Regions from separate parts of the Nocardioides proteolyticus genome, predicted to be linked through region 1. Evidence: predicted binding sites of a transcription regulator. Region 1 holds the regulator's gene; the other holds the start of a gene.

Region 1 (5,886 bases):
CTCGGCGTCGGCGGGCGTCGCGAAGTAGCCGTGCTCGACACCGGCCTTGGTGTAGGTCTTCACCACCCGGTCGATGAGCTGCTTGAGGCTCCACTCCCGCTCGGGGGTGCCGACGGCGCCGCGGAAGTACTTGGTGGTGACGATGGTCGAGGCGTTCAGCGACCAGAAGTCGGGGAACTCCACCCCGGTCTGCTCGAAGACGGACTCGCCGGTCTTCCAGTTGGTCTGGACGACGTCGCGGCGCTCCCACGTGATCTCGTCGTAGGGGTGCACGCCCGGGGTGCTGAAGACGCGCTCGATCTGCAGCCCGTTGTCGGGTCCCTTGCCGGATGCGGCGGCCTTGCTGGCCGCTGCGGGGTTGGCCGTCTCCGTCATGATTCTCCTGGGTTTGGTCGTCGACTGTGTCAACAAATGCGGCTGGTGCGGTGTTCCTGCTGTACGGCGACGGACGGGTGTCCGGGGCCGCGGAGATTGGTGGCCCGGCAGGCAGCTTCCCCACTACCTGCCGGGCTGTCTGTGGTCAGCCCGTGGGGGCTGGTTGGGTGTCCTCACGGAGCTGGCGCTCCGCCCTCATCAGGGCGATCTCGTTCTCGAAGTCGGCCGCGGAGGCGAAACCGCGGTAGACGCTGGCGAACCGGAGGTAGGCGACCTCGTCGAGGCGGCGCAGCGGGGCGAGGATCGCCAGGCCCACCTCGTGGGCGGCGATCTCGGGGCTCCCCGCGAGCCGGAGCTGGTCCTCGACCTCCTGGCCGAGGCGGGCGAGGTCGTCCTCGTCGACGGGCCGGCCCTTGCACGCCTTGCGGACGCCGGCGACGGCCTTCTCGCGGTGGAACGGCTCGGTGGCGCCGGAGCGCTTGAGCACCGTCAGCTGCATCGCCTCGACGGTGGTGAACCGCTTCTCACACTCCTGGCACACCCGGCGGCGGCGGATCGAGCAGCCGTCGTCGGCAACGCGGGAGTCGAGGACCCGGGTGTCGTCGTGCTTGCAGTACGGACAGTGCATCGGCTCCCCCTCCCGGGTCCGCTGGCTGTGGAGATCAACCGGCCGGCTGTGCAGAACCACCCGGCCGCCTGTGCACTCCACGCCCCCGCTCTGTGAACTAGATGTGGAGAACTACATCGTTGTAACTACTAGATGTAGTGGTAACCGTACGCCCCGGCCACGAGGGGTGCAAGCGGAACGCCGGACGAGTCGGGCACAAATTTTCCGCGGCCGTGTTTGCGCAGGTCACCACGCAGGAACGCTGTTCCCCGTACCGTTCAGCACGGGCGTGTCGTCTCGGAATCCGCCCGCCTCTCGTCGGCCTCGGGGCCGCGCCCCCGCATGCTCGCCTGTGCAGGCGAGCCGACTCAGGAGATCCCCCATGCGCAAGTCGTCCTCGTCCCGTCGCGCCCGTCGCGCCCTCGCCGCGACCGCCGTCGCCGTCGCCCTGCCCCTCGCGCTCACCGCCTGCGGTGAGGCTGCCGAGCAGGCCACGGAGAAGGCGATCGAGCAGGCCGCCGAGGAGAACGGCGAAAAGGTCGACGTCGACCTCGACGAGGACGGGGGCTACTCCGTGGAGGGCGAGGACGGTTCCTTCTCCAGCGGAGCGAAGATCCCCGACGACTTCCCCGACGACGTGCCGGTCGTCGGCGAGGTCACCTACGGCATCGCCAACGAGTCGGACGGCACCAAGTCCTGGCAGCTGGCCGCCACGGAGGACGGGTCCGCGCAGGACGTCTACGCCGAGGCCAAGAGCGCGCTCGAGGACGCCGGCTTCGAGGTCGGCGAGGGTCAGGAGTACGGCGAGCTGGCGACCCTCAGCAACGGCGAGTACGAGGTCGTGCTGTCGGTCGGCGACAATGGCGACGGCAGCGCCGGGATCTCCTACGCGGTGACCGAGAGCGCCTGACCGCCGATCGCCCGCACCCTCCGGCGGGTTGGTCACCGCACCCAGACACCCATCGGACACAATGACCGCCGTGGGAGCAGGGAAGCGGGCGGGCGACAGGCCGAAGCGGCGGTTCCGAGCCGACCTGCTCCTGCTCGCGGTCGGCATCACCTTCGCGATCGTCGCTTGGGGATACCTGGTCTTCGCCGCGATCGACTTCGGCGCGACGGCCCGGCACGAAGGCGACAAGGCCGCCTGGGGCTTCCTCGCCGTGGCGGCCCTGGGAGCCATGCTCTGCCTCTTCCTCGCGTTCATGCTGGCCGTGCGGTTCGCGCGGGCGATCGGGCTGGCCGCGGCGCCGGAGCCGAAGCCGAAGCGCGATCCCTCCACGCCGAAGGGCGGCAAGCGCGCCGCTCGCTAGTCGAGCCTCGCCGACGGGGAGGCGCTCGCTCCGGCCTCGAACAGCGCGAGGGGCGAGGCCGGGGTCGGTGGCCTCGCCCCTCGCCTTCCCCTGTGGGCCCGGGGTCGGTGGGCCCGTTCGCGTCCGCCGGGGTCGAGGCGGCGGACGGGTCGGTGGCGGCTGCGACGGCAGCCGGGTGCTACTCCGCTGCCGGCACCCGCAGCTCCTGGCCGGCGTAGACCAGGCTCGAGTCCAGCGTGTTGAGCCGCTGGATGCGCTCCATCATGTCGCGCACGTCGCCGGCACCGGTGGCCGCGGCCGCCTCGCTGGCGATGTCCCACAGCGTGTCGCCGGGGGCGACGGTGACCACCTCGACCTGGGCCGCCGCTCCCCGCTCGTCGGTGGCCACGGAGCCTCCGGCGAGCGCCACGACGAGGGCGGCGAGGAGCGCCAGCGCGATCACCAGGACGGCCAGCCGGCCCCGGCGGGTCAGGCGGACCTGACCGGACGGGCGGGCGGCACGAGAGGGGCGGGAAGGGTCGGAAGGGTGGGCGGGGCGGGCGGAGACGTGCGGGGCGAGGGTGATCGTGCTCATGGTGACCTCCGGGGGAAGGAGCGGGTGGGTCGCGGAGCGATGTCTACGCAGTCGGTCCGACACAAGCCGGTCGATCATGCGTTCGATCGAACATGTGTACGAGGCTAGATCATGTGTTCGAACAAGTCCAGCCCCTCGTCGAACGTGCGTTCGAAGGGACGAGGGCGACACGCCGTTCGAACAGACGTTTGAAACCGGCCCGCGTCTTCGGTTAGCGTCGGCACATCGACACACCGGAACTGGAGGGCACTCAGATGGCCGACAAGAAGGCGGGCCGCGGCGTGGCCGAGCTGCCCGACGGGCCCCCCGACGCCACCGGTCTCACCCCCCGGCAGCAGCGGGTGCTGGCCCACATCAAGGACAGCATCGAGAAGCGGGGCTACCCGCCGAGCATGCGCGAGATCGGCCAGGCGGTCGGCCTCACGAGCACCTCCAGCGTCGCCCACCAGCTCCGGGTCCTCGAGGAGAAGGGCTACCTCAAGCGCGACCCCAACCGGCCGCGCGCACTCGAGGTGTTCCTCCCCGAGGTGATGGCGGCGCGCAAGGCGATCGGCAACGTCGCCGACCCCGAGCAGACCGGGTTCGACGAGACGGGCATCGGTGACGCCGCTCCCGTGCCCGCGAACGTGCCCGTGGTCGGCCGGATCGCCGCCGGTGGCCCCATCCTCGCCGAGGAGCGCGTGGAGGACGTCTTCCCGCTCCCCCGCCAGCTCGTCGGCGACGGCCAGCTCTTCCTGCTCGAGGTCAGCGGCGAGTCGATGATCGACGCCGCGATCTGCGACGGCGACTACGTCGTCATCCGCCAGCAGCCCACCGCCGAGAACGGCGAGATCGTCGCGGCGATGATCGACGGCGAGGCGACGGTCAAGACCTTCCAGCGCAAGGACGGACGGGTGTGGCTGCTGCCGCACAACCCGGCCTTCGAGCCGATCGACGGCACCCACGCCACCATCCTCGGCAAGGTCACCGCCGTCCTCCGCCGCGTCTAGCCGCTCGGCCCGGCACCGGGAACGACACGTCGGCTCGGGCGATAAATGCCTCGTTCGCGGGCCGACAACGTAAAGTCGCCGGGTCACTCGTCGCCGACCCGCGAAGGCCGCACCCCATGACCTCCAGCAGCCGGTCCCCCCTCTCGGGGCTGCTCCTGTCCCTCGTCGCCAGCCTGCTCGTCATGCCGCTGCTGGGCGGCGCCGCGCAGGCTGATGAGACCGGTCCCGCCGACCCCACCGCGCCCGGCGCCACCGCCGGCCCGGGCGACCCCGCGGAGGTCGCAGAGAAGACGCTGGAGAAGGTCGAGGGCCTCATCGACGGCAGCACGCCGCCGCCGGTGGACCACAACCCCGACGACGGTCACGAGACGCACAAGGACCTCACCCTCGAGCTGCGCGACCTCGCGGCCGTGAAGGACGACCTCCCCCGCCACCGGCAGGCCGACGCCGAGCGGATCCTGGCCCGCCCGGACGGCTCCGACGGCGGGTGCGACGGCATCGCCTGCTGGAGCCGCCAGGCGTCGGACGCCCGCAAGTGCGGCACCCGGGTCTGCGTGCACTGGGTGCGCGAGTCCTACGACCGGGCCTCGGACGCCTACGCCGCCAAGGTGCTGCGCGTCACCAACAGCGTCGCCGAGCGCTACAAGCGGGCCGGCTACCGCGCGCCGAAGAACGACCGCGGCCGCGGGGGCAGCTGGAAGCTGGACATCTACCTCGCCGACATCGGCAGCATGGGCTACTACGGCTACTGCACCAGCGACCGCGGCGTCTCCCGCCACGCGCCGTACGCCGCCTACTGCGTGCTCGACAACGACTACTCCGCAGCCGAGTACGGCACCAGCGCCAGCTCCTCGGACCTGCTGAAGGTCACCGCCGCCCACGAGCTCTTCCACGCCGTCCAGTTCGCCTACGACGCCTACGAGGACAGCTGGTTCATGGAGGCCACGGCGACCTGGGCGGAGGACGAGATCTACGACTCGGTCGACGACAACCGCTACTACCTGCGCTACGGCCCGCTGGCGCGGCCGGACCAGCCCCTGAACCTCGCCGCCGGCGGATCGGAGTACGGCGCCTGGATCTTCTTCCGCCACCTCACCGAGCGCTTCAGCTACTCCCAGGCCGGCCTGCCGGTGATCGTCCGGAAGATGTGGACGAATGCCATAGGCGCGGGCGACGACGGGTACTCGCTGCCCGCCATCGAGGCCGCCCTGGCCGAGCGCGGCACGGACCTATCGACGCAGCTCTCGAGCTTCGCGGCCCGCAACCGGCAGCCGGCGCGGTACTACGAGGAGGGAGCGGCCTATCCGGTCGCCGCTCCCGCCCAGATCAACCGAATCACCGCACGGGCTCGGGAGAAGAATCTCCGCTTCCCGGTGAACCAACTGGCGGCGAAGACGCTGCGCTACGTGCCGTCGGGCGCCATGGGGAAGACCTGGAAACTCCGGATCGACGTTGCCCTCGACGCGGGGGCGGACAGCGCGGCCATCATCACGGTCAAGCGCAAGGGCCGCGCCCCGACCATGCACCGGCTGCGCCTCGACGGCGCAGCGGCAGCCACGACGACCCGCGGCTTCGGCAGCCGGGTGGACTGGATCGAGGCCACCGTGGTGAACGCCGATCAGCGCCAGACCGACTGCTACACGATCAACGATCCCACGTTCACCTGCCGCGGCTACCCGCTCGAGGAGAGCGTGCGGCAGCTCGTCAACGTGCGCGCCTATCACTGACCGGCGGCCGCCGACAGGCGCGCAAGCGCCTTCCGCACCACCTGCGGGTCCGTGGTCGGCCACATCGGCGGCAGGCTGGCCTTGAGGAACGAGCCGTAGCGCGCCGTCGCGAGCCTCGGGTCGAGCACCGCCACGACACCCCGGTCGGCGTGCGTGCGCACCAGCCGGCCGGCGCCCTGCGCCAGGAGCAGCGCGGCGTGGGTGGCGGCGACCTGCATGAAGCCGTTGCCGCCGGCCTTGTCGACGGCCTTCTGGCGCGCCGACATCAGCGGGTCGTCGGGGCGCGGGAACGGGATCCGGTCGA
Region 2 (5,886 bases), on a different contig from region 1:
GAGCCGTACGCTCCGACCTTCGTCTCGGTCACCTACGGAGCCGGCGGGACGACGCGCGACACGACGGTCGCCATCACCGGCCGGATCGCCCGCGAGACGACCCTGCTGCCGATGGCGCACCTCACCTGCGTCGGGCACACCGTGGAGGAGATCCAGAAGGTGCTCGGGGAGCTGCGCGAGGCCGGCGTGCGCAACGTGCTGGCCCTGCGCGGGGACCCGCCCGGCGGTCCGCACACCGAGTGGATCCCGACCGCAGGCGGCGTCGACCACGCCAGCGAGCTGGTCGCCCTCGTGCGTGACCACGACGACTTCTGCATCGGTGTCGCCGCCTTCCCCGAGGGGCACGTGGAGGCTCCCAGCCTCGACGACGACGTCAAGGTGATGGCGGCCAAGCAGGAGGCGGGCGCCGAGTTCGCCGTCACCGAGATGGTGCTGCGCGCCTCCGACTACTTCGGGCTCGTCGAGCGGTGCCGCGCCGCGGGCGTGGACATGCCGATCGTGCCGGGGATCATGCCGATCCTGAACCTGCGCTCGATGCACCGCATGGTCGAGCTCTCCGGCCGTGCCATGCCCGACGAGGTGCTCGCCCGGATCGAGCCGCTCGCCGACGACACGGCCGCGCTGCGGGCCGAGGGCATCCGGATCTCCACCGAGCTGTGCCGCGACCTGCTCGCCGGCGGCGCACCCGGCCTGCACTTCTACACGCTCAACCGGTCGAAGGCGACCCGCGAGATCTACGAGGCGCTCGGCCTGCCCCACTGAGGGCTCCGCCCGAGGATCTTCAGGCGGGCCCGATCACCTGGGTCACCAGCGCCGCCGACTGCGTCACGAACGGCACGCCCGCGCCGGGTGCGGCGTGCGCGCCGGCGACGTACACGCCGCCGACCGGAGTCGTCGGCCCCAGTCTCCGGCGCACCGTCCCGCGGCCCTGCCACAGCACGCCCATGGGGGAGCCGTGCCACTGCTCGACGAGCTGGCGGGGGGAGAGGTCGACGCGGGTGACCACGTGGTCGCGGACGTCGATCCCGTGGCGGGCGAGCGCGACGACCATGTCCTCGGCGATCTTGCCCCGCCCGTGGAGCGTCCAGCCCGGTAGCCCGTCGGGCCCGACGCCACCCGGCCGGACCGTCAGCAGCGGCTCGGCGTGGAACACCACGTCGTGGGTGAGGTCCGGGACGTCGCCGTCGAGCCCGAGGTGCGCGACGACGGGCGGGATTGCGGGCATGGTGCGCTCGACGTACGGCGCCAGCGCGGGGAGCCGGCGCGGGTCGACCGCCACGACCACGGCGTCGGCGTCGGCGTCGCCCTCCGCCGTCCGGACGGCCGCCACCCGCCCTGACCGGACGACGAGGTCGCGCACCTCCAGCCCGGTGCGGACGGTGACGCCGCGGGTCGCCAGCCGCGCCGTGAGCAGCTCGACCAGGCGGCGCATGCCGCCCGGCACCCGCCAGCCGCCGAAGCACTGCTCCAGATAGCTGGTGACGCCGACCCAGGCCGGCACGTTCCGCAGGTCGTGGCCCTCGGACACGGCCGCATGGCCGGCCACCAGGGCCAGCCGGTCGTCGCGGAAGTCGTGCCGCAGCCGGCGGTGCATCGTCTCGCGGAGGCCGAAGAGGGACGCCAGCTCCTGCGGCACGGCGGCCGGGGCGTGCGGGTCCCACGGGACCTCGACGTAGTGACGGCGCAGCACGTCCCACACCGGTCCGTAGAGGTCGACGTGCTGGGCCCACCTGTCGCCGAGACCCGCGTCGAGCTCGTCGAACGCCTCGATCTGGGCCGCGCGGGACCCGCCGGGCAGCGCGAGGGTGGTGCCGTCGGCGAAGCGGTGCTCGCGCAGCACGTCCAGCGGCTCCAGCTCGGCCCCCAGCTCGGTCTCCAGGGGGCGGCCGGTCTTGCGGAAGAGGTCGCGCAACGCTGCGGGCAGCAGGGTGGACGTCGGGCCGCCGTCCCACGTGTAGCCGTCCTGGTGCACCGGCGCCAGGGCGCCGCCGAGCCGTCCGGACGCCTCGAGCAGCGCGACCTCGTGGCGCTGCTTGGCGAGGCGCGCGGCGACCGCCATGCCACCGAGGCCCCCGCCGATGACGACGATGCGTGCCACGGCGCCTACTCGACGTCGATCGTGGTCGCGCCGGTGAGCGCGACCAGCTCGTCGTAGGAGGTGGCGAACACCGCGGCCGGGTGACCGGCCGCGGCCCACACCACGTCGTACTTCCGCAACCAGGTGTCGAGGTAGGTCGGGACCGGCGCGGGGTGTCCGATGGGGGAGACCCCGCCGATCGCCTGGCCGGTGTGCTCCTTGACGAACGCGGGCGTGGCGCGGCGCAGCTCGGGACCGCCGATCCGGCCGCGGACCAGGGCGGTGTCCACGCGGTGGGCGCCGGACGTCAGGATCAGCACCGGTGATCCGTCGGCGTCGAAGAGCAGGCTGTTGGCGATGGCCCCGACCTCGCAGCCCAGCGCCTCCGCGGCCAGTGCGGCGGTGTGCACCGAGTCGGGCAGAATGACGATCTCACCGGTTCCGCCCCGGCGGTGGTGCTCCTCGCGGAACCGGGTGATCGAGGGATGCTCCGACATGGGGGCGACCCTATCGAGGCAACTGGGAGGAACGATGACCAAGCGACCGCCGGCGGTGGAGATCGCGACCTGGCTGCTGTGGTTCCTGGTGGCTGCCGGGCTGGTGGTGTGCGTGCTCGTCGTGGTCTACCGCGACGACCTCGGCATGGTCTGGTCGCCGATGCAGGACGGCGACAGCACGGTGCAGCCGGTCGAGTTCGTGCCCGTGATCCTGGTGCTGTACGGCGTCACGGCCGTGCTCGCCGCCACGCTGATCCCGCTGTTCCGCCACGGGCACAACTGGGCGCGCCACTCGCTGGCCGCCATCGTGGTCGGGATCTTCCTCGTCACCGTGGCGACGGTCCGCACCGCGCCGCCGACCATGGTCAAGTGGTCGGCCATCGCCGCCGCCGTGGTCAGCGCGGTGACGCTGGTCTTCGTCTGGCATCCGCAGAGCCGCCACTTCGTCCGCGAGGCGGCCTATCCGCCCGAGGAGCGCGAGCGCCGCGCCGCCGACCGGGACGGCGCACGCGGCTCTTGAGCCCTGTCGGGGGAGGGGTGTACCTTCGGGAGTGTTCGAACACGTGTTCGAACGACTCTCCGGCGGAGGCGCACTCGACCCCCCGCCTCCGCCGGAGCCGCCCGCTCTGGAGGAGGACACCGTGGCTCAGCAGACCATCGACCCGTTCAGCCCGCACACGCTGCCGGCGACCACGCACAACTACCTGCTGCGCGCGGCCGAGTCGCTGAGCGAGGCGGTCGTCGCCCGTGACGTCGCGACCCGCTACGCCTGCGCCCACGTCGCGGCGCTGAGGGCGGCTGCGGCGCTGCTGGCCGCGCGCGCCCGCCCCGCGTCCGGTCGCCGGCGCCACCAGAAGAACGCCTGGGTGCTGCTCACCGAGGTCGCGCCCGAGATGGGGGAGTGGGCCACCTACTTTGCGGCGGGCGCGGCCAAGCGGGCCGCCGCCGAGGCGGGCTCCTCCCGCGCCGTCACCGAGCGCGAGGCCGACGACCTCGTGCGTGATGCCGATCGCTTCCTCGCGGTGGTCGAGCAGTCGCTTGGCCTGGCTCCGCACGCGCCGGTCGGCGACCAGCTCGCGGGCCGCGCCGCCGGATGAGGTGAGCGGCGGCGTGGCGCCGTCGGCGACGCACGCGCCGAGCGGGATCAGTAGGGTGACCGCATGGCTCGCGAGCAGCGCGGTTCGGTCCGGACCGCCGTCGTCTGGGACGCCCTCGAGGCCGCGCTCGCCGGGGACCCGCGCGACGTGGTCGACCTCGGCGGCGGCACCGGCGGGTTCGCCGTACGGCTGGCCGAGGCGGGGCACCGGGTCCGGGTCGTCGACCCGAGCCCCGACGCGCTCGCCGCGCTGGCGCGTCGCGCGCGCGAGGTGGACGTCGACGTCTCGGGCCTCCAGGGCGACGTCACCGACCTGGTCGACGTGGTGGGTGCCGCCACCGCCGACGTCGTCCTGTGCCACGGGGTGCTCGAGGTGGCCGATCCGGTGGTCGCCCTGCGGCACGTCGCCGAGGTCCTCCGGCCGGGTGGCACGCTCAGCCTCGTGGTCGGCCAGCGCCACGCCGCCGTGGTCGCCCGGGCGATGGCCGGTCACTTCCAGCAGGCGCGGGCGCTGCTCGACGACCAGGAGCCGGTCGACGCCCGCACCGGCCGCCGCTTCACCGCGGTCGAGATCATGTCGCTGCTCCGCGACGCCGACCTCGCCGTCACCACGGTCCACGGCGTGCGCGTGTTCACCGACCTCGTCCCGGCCGCGCTGGTGGATCTCGAGCCGGGGGCTGCCACGGCCCTGGTCGAGCTCGAGCGCGCGGTGGCGGAGCGGCCGGAGTACCTCCCCCTCGCCGCGCAGCTGCACCTGCTGGCCACGCGCGGCTGAGTCGCTCCCGGGAGCGGCGTGACGATGTCGCCGCGGTCGCCGCGGTCGCCGCGGTCGCCGCGGTCGCCGCGGCCGTCGCAGCCGCTGCGCTGCCCGATCCTGCACGTCGACATGGACGCGTTCTACGCCTCGGTGATGGTGCGCGACCGCCCCGAGCTGCACGACGTGCCGGTGGTGGTGGGCGGCGGGCACCGCGGCGTCGTGCTCTCGGCCAACTACCCCGCCCGCCGCTTCGGCATCCGCTCCGGCATGCCCGGCGTCGAGGCGCGCCGGCTGTGTCCGCAGGCGGTGACCATGCCACCGGACTTCGACCTGCTCACGCCGGTGTCGCGGGCGATCATGGAGACGTTCCGCGCCATCACCCCGATCGTGGAGGTCACCTCCCTCGATGAGGCGTTCCTGGACGTGCGTGGCGCGGTGCGCCTGTTCGGGCCGCCCGAGGCGATCGCCGCCCGCGTCCGCTCCCGGATCCGAGCCGAGCACGGCATCACCTGCTCGGTCGGCATCGCTGCGTCGGTGTCGGTCGCCAAGCTGGCCAGTCGGCAGGCGAAGCCCGACGGCGTGCGGATCATCCCTCCCGAGCGGTTCGTCGCCGAGGTGCACCCGCTCGACGTCGGCGATCTCTACGGCGTCGGTGCGGCCACGCGCGACCGCCTGCGCCGCCTGGGCCTGGTCACCGTCGGCGACGTCGCCGCGCTCCCGGTCGACCAGCTGCGCCGGCTGCTCGGCCCGCACCTCGGCTCCCACCTGCACGCGCTGGCGTGGGGAGCCGACCGCACGCGGCTCCGCCCGGGAGGCGCCGGCGTCTTCGGGTTCGGCGAGGGAGAGCCCGAGGGCAGCATGGGGGCCCAGCACACCCTCGCGGTCGACGTCCGCGACCGCGGTGCCCTCCGCCGGGAGCTGCTGCGGCTCAGCGCCCGGGTCACGAGCCGGCTGCGCGCGGCCGGCAAGGTCGGTCGCACCGTCGCGATCACCGTGCGGTTCGGCGACTTCAGCACCGTCCACCGGTCGCGGACGCTGGCGGAGCCGACCGACGTGTCCCAGGAGGTGTATGCCGTGGCCGTGGGGCTGCTCGACGTCCTGCTCGACGCCCTACGTCCTCGGCGCCCCGCGGTGCGGCTGGTCGGCGTGCGCGTCGAGGGCCTGCGGCGCAAACGGCCGGGGGACGGGCGGCAGCTCGCCCTCGGTGAGCGCGACCCCGGCTGGCCCGACGCCGACCGGGCGGTCGACCGGGCGACCAGCCGGTTCGGTCAGGCCGCCGTCCGCCGCGCCAGCCTGCTGCGGCGCTCCGCGCCCTGACCGGCGTCCGCCCCGCGGTCCACGAAGTGACGTGGACCGCACAATTTCGGGGGACGGCCTACCCCGCCGGCGAATGCCTGCCTACACTTGGAGGACCCATTGGCGGACTTCCGCCCTGGACGTGTCGGAGGGAACTGGTGCC

The links. The regulator LexA, encoded in region 1, represses DNA repair genes until DNA is damaged. The targets are predictions, from matches to a motif close to TCGAACANNTGTTCGA.
Region 2: ACPOLA_RS05360 (SAV_6107 family HEPN domain-containing protein) is a predicted target of LexA. The motif match lies at 3,130-3,145, and genes of this name have one in related genera.

The regions. Positions count from the first base shown of each region.
Region 1 covers NZ_JBNBPO030000036.1:13,653-19,538, reverse strand. Annotated here, with positions in the region: gene ACPOLA_RS17570 (vitamin B12-dependent ribonucleotide reductase) at 1-375, opposite strand, end outside; gene nrdR (transcriptional regulator NrdR) at 521-1,003, opposite strand; gene ACPOLA_RS17560 (hypothetical protein) at 1,365-1,892, shown strand; gene ACPOLA_RS17555 (hypothetical protein) at 1,963-2,292, shown strand; gene ACPOLA_RS17550 (LysM peptidoglycan-binding domain-containing protein) at 2,471-2,866, opposite strand; gene lexA (transcriptional repressor LexA) at 3,121-3,855, shown strand; gene ACPOLA_RS17540 (MXAN_6640 family putative metalloprotease) at 3,972-5,582, shown strand; gene ACPOLA_RS17535 (ATP-dependent DNA helicase) at 5,576-5,886, opposite strand, start outside.
Region 2 covers NZ_JBNBPO030000006.1:81,433-87,318, forward strand. Annotated here, with positions in the region: gene metF (methylenetetrahydrofolate reductase [NAD(P)H]) at 1-762, shown strand, start outside; gene ACPOLA_RS05345 (phytoene desaturase family protein) at 782-2,098, opposite strand; gene ACPOLA_RS05350 (YbaK/EbsC family protein) at 2,104-2,574, opposite strand; gene ACPOLA_RS05355 (hypothetical protein) at 2,609-3,094, shown strand; gene ACPOLA_RS05360 (SAV_6107 family HEPN domain-containing protein) at 3,216-3,671, shown strand; gene ACPOLA_RS05365 (class I SAM-dependent methyltransferase) at 3,735-4,445, shown strand; gene dinB (DNA polymerase IV) at 4,470-5,744, shown strand; gene ACPOLA_RS05375 (SCO2097 family morphological protein) at 5,882-5,886, shown strand, end outside.